One region of the Streptomyces sp. TLI_146 genome, then DNA from elsewhere that is predicted to be linked to it. Evidence: riboswitches for the same ligand, from Rfam matches in the RefSeq annotation. Region 1 holds a riboswitch; the other holds the start of a gene.
What was found. Region 1 has a riboswitch for glycine ahead of gcvP (aminomethyl-transferring glycine dehydrogenase). Riboswitches for the same ligand answer to the same signal wherever they lie in the genome.
Positions count from the first base shown of each region.

Region 2: another riboswitch for glycine. It lies ahead of gcvT (glycine cleavage system aminomethyltransferase GcvT); the one in region 1 lies ahead of gcvP (aminomethyl-transferring glycine dehydrogenase).

Region 1 covers NZ_PJMX01000001.1:2,166,775-2,171,181, forward strand. The annotation lists gene gcvP (aminomethyl-transferring glycine dehydrogenase) at 1-2,285, opposite strand, end outside; glycine riboswitch at 2,480-2,577, opposite strand; gene BX283_RS09960 (PRC-barrel domain-containing protein) at 2,690-3,073, shown strand; gene BX283_RS09965 (DNA polymerase IV) at 2,983-4,407, opposite strand, start outside.
Region 2 covers NZ_PJMX01000001.1:6,211,254-6,215,660, forward strand. The annotation lists gene glyA (serine hydroxymethyltransferase) at 1-369, opposite strand, end outside; gene gcvH (glycine cleavage system protein GcvH) at 393-770, opposite strand; gene gcvT (glycine cleavage system aminomethyltransferase GcvT) at 840-1,952, opposite strand; glycine riboswitch at 2,096-2,218, opposite strand; gene BX283_RS27875 (AAA family ATPase) at 2,348-2,977, shown strand; gene BX283_RS27880 (enhanced serine sensitivity protein SseB) at 3,099-3,860, shown strand; gene BX283_RS27885 (enhanced serine sensitivity protein SseB C-terminal domain-containing protein) at 3,958-4,407, shown strand, end outside.

The DNA of each region.
Region 1 (4,407 bases):
CCCGCCGAGCCCCACGGGGCGGCCGAGATCGGGCCGACGCCCGTCTCCGGGCCGGCGCCCGGCTGGAGCGGGTGGTTCGGCAGGTACGGCGCGAGGTGCGCGCGCACACCGACCGGGCCGACGCCGGGGCCGCCGCCGCCGTGCGGGATGCAGAACGTCTTGTGCAGGTTGAGGTGCGAGACATCGCCGCCGAACTTGCCCGGCTTGGCGAGGCCCACCAGCGCGTTGAGGTTGGCGCCGTCGACGTAGACCTGGCCGCCCGCGTCGTGCACCTCGCCGCAGATGTCCGCGACGTGCTCCTCGAACACCCCGTGCGTGGACGGGTAGGTGATCATCAGCACCGAGAGCTCGTCGCGGTACTGCTCGATCTTGGCGCGCAGGTCGGCGATGTCTACCTCGCCGTCGTCGGCGGTCTTCACCACGACGACCTTCATGCCGGCCATCACGGCGCTGGCGGCGTTGGTGCCGTGCGCGGAGGACGGGATGAGGCAGACCGTGCGCTGCTCGTCGCCGTTGGCCCGGTGGTAGGCGCGCACCGCGAGCAGACCCGCGAGCTCGCCCTGCGAACCGGCGTTGGGCTGGATGGAGACCGCGTCGTACCCGGTGACCTCGGCGAGGCGCTCCTCCAGCTCGTGGATGAGCGTGAGGTAGCCCCCGGCCTGCTCGGCCGGCGCGAAGGGGTGCATCTGGCCGAACTCGGGCCAGGTGACCGGCTCCATCTCGGTGGTCGCGTTCAGCTTCATGGTGCAGGAGCCGAGCGGGATCATGCCGCGGTCCAGCGCGTAGTCGCGGTCGGCGAGCTTGCGCAGGTAGCGCAGCATCGCGGTCTCGGAGCGGTGCTGGTGGAAGACCGGGTGGGTCAGGACCTCGTCGGAGCGCAGCAGCGCGTCCGGCAGCGTGTCGGCGGCCGCGGCGTCCAGCGCCTCGATGTCGCCCTCGGCGCCGAAGGCGGCCCAGACGGCGGCGATGCGGTCGCGGTCGGTGGTCTCGTCGCAGGCGATCGAGACGGTGTCGGCGTCCACCAGGTGCAGGTTGACCCCGCCGTCACGGGCGGCGGCGACGGCCTCGGCGGCCTTGCCGGGGACCTTGACGGTCAGCGTGTCGAAGTACGAGCCGTGCACGACCTCCACACCGGCGGCGCGCAGCCCCTCGGCGAGGATCACCGCGTACCGGTGGGTGCGCCGGGCGATCTGCCGCAGTCCGTCGGGGCCGTGGTAGACCGCGTACATACCGGCCATGACGGCGAGCAGGACCTGCGCCGTACAGATGTTGCTGGTGGCCTTCTCGCGGCGGATGTGCTGCTCACGGGTCTGCAGGGCCAGGCGGTACGCCCGGTTGCCGTCCGCGTCCACGGAGACGCCGACCAGGCGGCCGGGCAGGCTGCGGGCGAACTTCTCCTGGACCGCCATGTAGCCGGCGTGCGGGCCGCCGAAGCCCATCGGGACGCCGAAGCGCTGGGTGGTGCCCACCGCGATGTCCGCGCCGAGCTCGCCGGGCGAGGTCAGCAGGGTCAGGGCGAGCAGGTCGGCGGCGACGGTGACGATCGCGCCCAGCTCGTGGGCCTCGTCGATGACGGGCTTGAGGTCGCGGACCTCGCCGGAGGCGCCGGGGTACTGGAGCAGCACACCGAAGACACCGCGCTCGGCGATCTCGGCCGGGATGCCGTGGCTCAGGTCGGCGACGACGACCTCGACACCGGTCGGCTCGGCGCGCGTCTCTATGACGGCGACGGTCTGCGGCAGCGTGTCGGCGTCGACGAGGAAGACCCCGCCCTTGACCTTGCCGACGCGGCGCGAGAGCGCGAGCGCCTCGGCGGCCGCGGTGCCCTCGTCGAGCAGCGAGGCGCCGGAGGTCGGCAGCCCGGTGAGGTCGGCGACGACGGTCTGGAAGTTGAGCAGCGCCTCCAGACGGCCCTGCGAGATCTCCGGCTGGTACGGCGTGTACGCCGTGTACCAGGCCGGGTTCTCCATGACGTTGCGCAGGATCACCGGCGGGGTGAACGTGCCGTAGTAGCCCAGGCCGATCATCGGGGCCAGGACCTTGTTGCGGTCGGCGAGGGAGCGCAGCTCGGCCAGGACCTCGGCCTCGGTGCGGGCGCCGGGCAGACCCAGCGCCTCGGCGCTCTTGATCACGTCCGGCACCGCAGCGGCGGTCAGCTCGTCGAGCGAGCCGTAGCCGACCTGCGCGAGCATCTTCGCCTGGGCCTCGGCATCGGGCCCGATGTGACGCTGCTCGAAGGGGATGCCACGCTCGAGCTCGGTGAGCGGCATGCGGTTGGCGGTCATTACGGAGGCCTCCTGGTCTGCACGACCTGCGAGGGGCACCACGGCGCGGGTGCCCGGACGGCCTCCCCCTCTGTCATCTCAACCTGAGAGCTTCACCGGGGCGCGTGGGGGCGTCCCGGCTTTCACCGTCGGTGAGGAAAGGGTGCGCGCACGGCAGCTGCCCGCACGTCCCCCGTCCTGCTTTCCAGAGTGACCTCGTCCGCGCGGTACGTGGGCCTGAGAGATTCCGGGGAGGATTTGCTCCTTCGGCGCCTCCGGACTTCTCTCCGGAGGACTCTCCCGCGCGGGGTCAGCAGCCACCGCCAGGGTACCAGCGCGTTCCGGCCCTGATCCTTCGAGTGGCCGACGCCCGCGATGTGCACTTTCGTAGTGCTTACGAGCAGTTGCGACCAGTTGGAGGGACCGTGCAGACCGATATCGATCCGCGCAGCCTGATCGGCCGCAAGGCGTTCGACCGCAACGGCAACAAGATCGGCACGGTGGACGAGGTCTACCTCGACGACGCCACCGGGGCGCCCGAGTGGGCCGCCGTACGCACCGGCCTGTTCAGCCGGGACGCCTTCGTCCCCCTGGAGCCCAGCACCCTCGTCGACGAGGCGCTGCACATCCCCTACGACCGGGCGCTGATCAAGGACGCTCCCGACTTCGGCGTCGGCCGCCACCTCTCCCCCGAGCAGGAGCTCCAGCTCTACCACCACTACGGACTCGACATCGCCGCCCCCGATCCCCTGCCCGGCTCCGACCGGGACTTCGGACGGCTCGCGGGCGAGGAGGACGACGAGGCCTGACCCTCCGCGTCACCCGTCTCCCCGGGCTCCGCCACCAGCGGCAGCGGCTCGGACGGCTCCAGGTCGGGGTCGTCCACCCGGAACGTCCGCACCCGTCCGGGCGCCTTCGACGTGGGCGTCTCGAACCGGACGGTGACCCGCCCCACCCCGCTGCCCTGCACCCAGCCGGGGCCGAACTCGCGGTGGCGCACATCGTGCCCGGCCGGCCAGTGCCGCTCGGCCGGGTCGGCGGCCGCCGTCTGCTCGGGGACGGCCGGATCCGCCTCCTCCTCGGCGGCCGCCTCCTCGACCGGCTCCCGCTCACCGGCGGCCTGCGCGAAGAGGTCCTCCTGCGTGAAGTCCGCGAGGCCGCTGACCCCGACCCCGAGGAGGCGCACGCCGCCCGTCGTGTCCACGGAGTCGAGCAGCCGGCCGGCCGCCTCGCGCACCACCGCGGGGTCGTCCGTGGGCCCTCTGAGCGTCTCCGACCGGGTCAGCGTCGAGAAGTCGTACCTGCGGACCTTGAGGACGATCGTGCGGCCCGAGTGCCCGGACGCCCGCAGGCGCTGCACACACCGGTCTGCGAGCCGCCCCACCTCGTTCATCACCCGCACCCGGTCGTGCAGGTCCACGTCGAAGGTGTCCTCGACCGACACCGACTTGGTGTCCCGCTCGGCCACCACCGGCCGGTCGTCGAGCCCGAGCGCCATCCGGTGCAGCGACGCCCCGTGCGCCTTGCCGAGCAGCCGTACGAGCTCGTCCTCGCCCGCTTCGGCGAGATCCGCGACCGTGGTCATCCCGGCCCTGCGCAGATGCTCCCCGGTCGCCGGGCCCACCCCCGGCAGCGTCCTCACCGGCATCGGGGCGAGCATGTCCCGTTCGGTGCCGGGTTCTATGAGCCTGAGACCGTCGGGCTTGGCCTCCTCGGAGGCGATCTTCGCCAGCATCTTGGACCCGGCGAGCCCCACCGACCCCGTCAGACCCGTCACCGCCCGGATGTCGGCACGCAGCCGCTGACCGGCCTCACGGGCCGACTGGGCGTCCCACGCGACTCCCCCGGCCTCCAGGTCCACGAAGGCCTCGTCGAGGCTCAGGGGCTCCACCAGGGGCGACAGCCGCCCCAGCAACTCCATCACCTGCTCGCTGATCGAGCGGTAGAAGCCGAAGCGCGGCACCAGATAGGCGCCATTGGGACACAGCCGTCTCGCCTGAGCCATCGGCATCGCGGATCGCGCACCGAAGCGCCGTGCCTCGTACGACGCGGTGGCCACCACACCGCGTGGTCCGAGGCCGCCCACGATCACGGGTTTTCCGCGCAGGCTGGGCTTCGACGCCTGCTCTGCGGCGGCGAAGAA
Region 2 (4,407 bases), 4.0 Mb from region 1:
GTGCGCCAGGTCCAGGCCGAGGATCGTGTCGCCGGGCTGGGCGATCGCGAACAGGGCGGCCTGGTTGGCGGAGGCGCCGGAGTGCGGCTGGACGTTGGCGTACTCCGCGCCGAACAGGTCCTTGACCCGGTCGATCGCGATCTGCTCGGTCACGTCCACGTGCTCGCAGCCGCCGTAGTAGCGGCGGCCCGGGTAGCCCTCGGCGTACTTGTTGGTGAGGACCGTGCCCTGGGCCTCCATGACCGCGACCGGAGCGAAGTTCTCCGAGGCGATCATTTCGAGGGTGGACTGCTGGCGGACGAGCTCGGCGTCGACGGCGGCGGCGACGTCCGGGTCCAGCTCATGGAGGGACTGGTTCAGAAGCGACATCGGAAGTTCCCTGGAGTGGTAGGTCAGCCGGCGGCGAAGGCGGTGTACTCGTCGGCGGAGAGCAGGTCGCCCGGCTCCTCGGCGACGCGCACCTTGAACAGCCAGCCGCCCTCGAAGGGGGCGGAGTTCACCAGCGACGGGTCGTCGACGACGTCCTGGTTGGCCGCGACGACCTCGCCGGAGACCGGCGAGTACAGGTCGCTGACCGACTTGGTCGACTCCAGCTCGCCGCAGGTCTCGCCCGCGGTGACGGTGTCGCCGACCGCCGGGAGCTGGGCGAAGACGACGTCACCGAGCGCGTTGGCCGCGAACTCGGTGATGCCGACCGTCGCCACACCGTCCTCCGTGGCCGACAGCCACTCGTGCTCCTTGCTGTAACGCAGCTGCTGAGGGTTGCTCATGACCTGAATTCTCCTGTACGAGGGGGAGTGGTGGTGAACGGGAAAGTCATGCGGTGCGTGTGCGAGGGGTCACTTCTGCCGCTTGTAGAACGGCAGCGCCACGACCTCGTACGGCTCATGCGTACCGCGGATGTCGACGCCGACACCGGAGGTGCCCGGTTCGGCGTGCGCGGCGTCCACGTACGCCATGGCGATCGGCTTGCCCAGCGTCGGCGACGGGGCGCCCGAGGTCACCTCGCCGACGACCTCGCCGCCCGCCACCACGGAGAACCCGGCGCGCGGCACCCGGCGGCCCTCGGCGACCAGACCGACCAGCTTGCGGGGAGCCTTCGCGGCGGCGCGCTCGGCGGCGGCCTCCAGGGCGGCGCGGCCCACGAAGTCGCCGTCCTTCTCGAACTTCACGACCCGGCCGAGCCCCGCGTCGAACGGGGTGAGGGAGGTGGTCAGCTCGTGCCCGTACAGCGGCATGCCCGCCTCCAGGCGCAGCGTGTCGCGGCAGGACAGACCGCACGGCACCAGGCCCGCGTCCTTGCCCGCCTCGGTGAGCGCCTGCCACAGCTTCTCGGCGTCGGCCGGGGCCACGAAGAGCTCGAAGCCGTCCTCGCCGGTGTAGCCCGTACGGGCGATCAGCGCCGGGACGCCGGCCACGGTGCCGGGCAGGCCCGCGTAGTACTTCAGGCCGTCCAGGTCGGCGTCGGTGAGCGACTTCAGGATGCCGGGGGACTCGGGGCCCTGGACGGCGAGCAGCGCGTAGTTGTCGCGGTCGTCGCGGACCTCGGCGTCGAAGGCGGCCGCGCGCTCGGTGATCGCGTCCAGGACGACCTGGGCGTTGCCGGCGTTGGCGACGACCATGTACTCGTCCTCGCCGAGGCGGTAGACGATCAGGTCGTCGACGATGCCGCCGTCCTCCTGGCAGATCATCGTGTAGCGGGCGCGGCCCACGCCGATGGTGCTCATGTTGCCGACCAGCGCGTAGTCCAGCGCCTGCACGGCCTGCGGGCCGGTGACGGTGATCTCGCCCATGTGGGAGAGGTCGAAGAGACCGGCCCTGGTGCGCACGGCGGTGTGCTCGTCGCGCTCGCTGCCGTACCGCAGCGGCATGTCCCAGCCGGCGAAGTCGGTCATGGTCGCGCCCAGCGAACGGTGAGTTGCGTCAAGGGCGGTGAGACGGGGATTGCTCATGAGGGTGTGACTCCCAGGGCATGACGGCGAGGACGATCCTCCCCATCTGTCATCGGAACCTGAGAGGTTCGCCGGGAGACCCGGCTTGCACCTTGGGTGGAGCCGCGCCGTCCGGGAACGCGCGACTCGCTTTTCAGATCTGCCTCATCCACGCGGTACGGGGCCTGAGAGATTCAAGGGAGGGACTTGCTCCTTCGGCGCCCCGCGGTCCTCCCGGCCTTCTGGGGCCTTGGGGGAACTGCCGGGGACTCTCCCGCGTGGATTCAAGCGGCCGGTATGCAGTTTGGCGCGCACATCATTGCACGCCTCCCACGGGCAGAACATCACCCGAGTCTCATTACCATCCTTTTACGCGCATGGGGAAAGGGTCGCACGACCCGGCAGGGGGAGCACCGATGACGGTTCACACGACGGCGGCGACGCACGCGGACGCCCCGGTTCCGGTGGTACGGGACCTGCGCGGCCGGGGCGGTCGCTCACCGCACACGCTCCGGTTCGCCGAGGGGGACGTGGTGGTGGTCTCCGGCCTGCCCGGCAGCGGCAAGACGACCCTGCTGCGCCGGGCCGTCACCGGCGTCGGCATCGACTCGCAGGACACCCGCCGCGCCTGGGAGGCCCGGATGGGCGGGGTGCCGTACGCGCTGTACCGGCCGGTAGTAAGGGTCGCCCACTTCCTGCGGATGCACCGGGCGCTGCGGTCGGGCGGCGGCCTGGCGGTCCACGACTGCGGCACCCACGCCTGGGTGCGCTGGTCGCTGGCGCGGGCCGCGGCGCGGGGCGGCCGCGCGCTGCACCTGGTGCTGCTCGACGTCTCCCCGGAGACGGCCCTGGCGGGCCAGGTCGCCCGTGGCCGCAAGGTCTCCTCGTACGCCTTCGCCCGCCACTCCAGGGCGGTGCCCCGCCTGATAGCCGCGGTGGCGCGGGGCCGCCTGCCGAGAGGGGTGGCGTCGGCGGTGCTGCTGGACAGGGAGGCGGCACAGACGGTGAACCGGATCGCCTTCGAGGAGGGCCCCGGCCGGGGCTAGAGTTTGAGCACGGGGACGACGCAACCTCCTGCTTTTCAGGGGCGCGGGGCTGTGACATGTGCGGCTCCGCCGCGTGGGCGCGACCACCAGCCAGAATCGGCTCGCAGATGAAGGACGGCAGATGGACCTGCTCCACCCACACGGCGGCGGAGGCTGGCCGGGCAACGAGCTGGAGGAGGCGCTGGCGGCCTCGCTCGGCGTCCCGGGCGCGGGCCCCCGGCTGATAGAGGTCCTGGGACGCAACCCGGTCTGGATCCCCCTCCCCAACGGCGGCAGCCGGGACAGCGCCGACCTGGACCTCCCCACCATGGAGATCGCGGGCCTGCCCTACGTCCCCGTCTACAGCTCCGAGCAGCAGTTCCTCCAGTGCGTCGGCCCGCACATGTCGTTCGCCGTGGCCCCCGCCGTGGAGTTCGCCCGCGGTCTGCCCCCGCAGCTCGGCATCGCGCTGAACCCGGAGGGCGCCGTCGGCGTACCGCTGCCGCCGCCCGCCGTCGCCGAGCTGTGCCGCACCGGGCGCACCGCGCTCGACGGGCCCGCCTCCGGCGCCCGGGTGCGGCTCTTCGAGCCCGACTGGCAGGAGGACCCGGTCGACTTCCTGTCCGCCGCGGCCGAGGAGTTCGACGCCACCGGCGTGGTGCGCACCGCCCGCCGCGCGCTGGCCTCCATCGAGGGCGACTCCCCGACGCTCTTCATCGGCGTGGAGTTCTCCACCTGGGACGGGGCCGGGCGCAACGCCCCCATGGAGGCGCTGGGCCGGGCGCTGGGCCGGGTCCCGGTCGGCTGGCCGGTGAACCTGGTGCTGCTCGACGTGGCCCAGGACCCGGTGGGCGACTGGATGCGCGAGCGAGTGCGCCCCTTCTACACGCGGGCCACCCCCTAGCCGCTCCCGCATAAGCTGGTTTCATAATCCGTAGACCCCCACGGCCGCACGCCTGTGCACCGGCGGCGCGGGGGAACGAAGAGGGGCGGGACCCAGGGTGAGTGCGTCAGGCACCGCGGCGGCCGGGCAGGTCGAGCACATGCTGCGCCAGGTGGCCCCCGGACGCTACGACGCGTACGAGGCGCTGCTGCACGCCCTCGCCGACCCCTCCTCCGGCCGGCTGTGGATGCTGCTCTGGCACGGCCGGCCCGGCGCCCCCGACGCGCAGTACGGGAACATGGAGGTCGACGGGGTGGCGTACGCGCCCTGTGTGACCTCCGCCCAGGAGCTCTCCGCCAGCGGCTGGAACCGGGCCCACGAGGTGGTCACCGGCCGTGACATCGCCCGCACCCTCTACCCCGACCGGTACGGGATCTGGCTCAACCCGCACGCCCCCGGCGGCGGGGTCGGCATCCCCTGGCCGGATCTGCGCCGGATCGCCACCGGCCTGGACCGGATGCCCGCGGGCCCGCTGCGGATCACCGAACCGGCCGTGGAGATCCCGCAG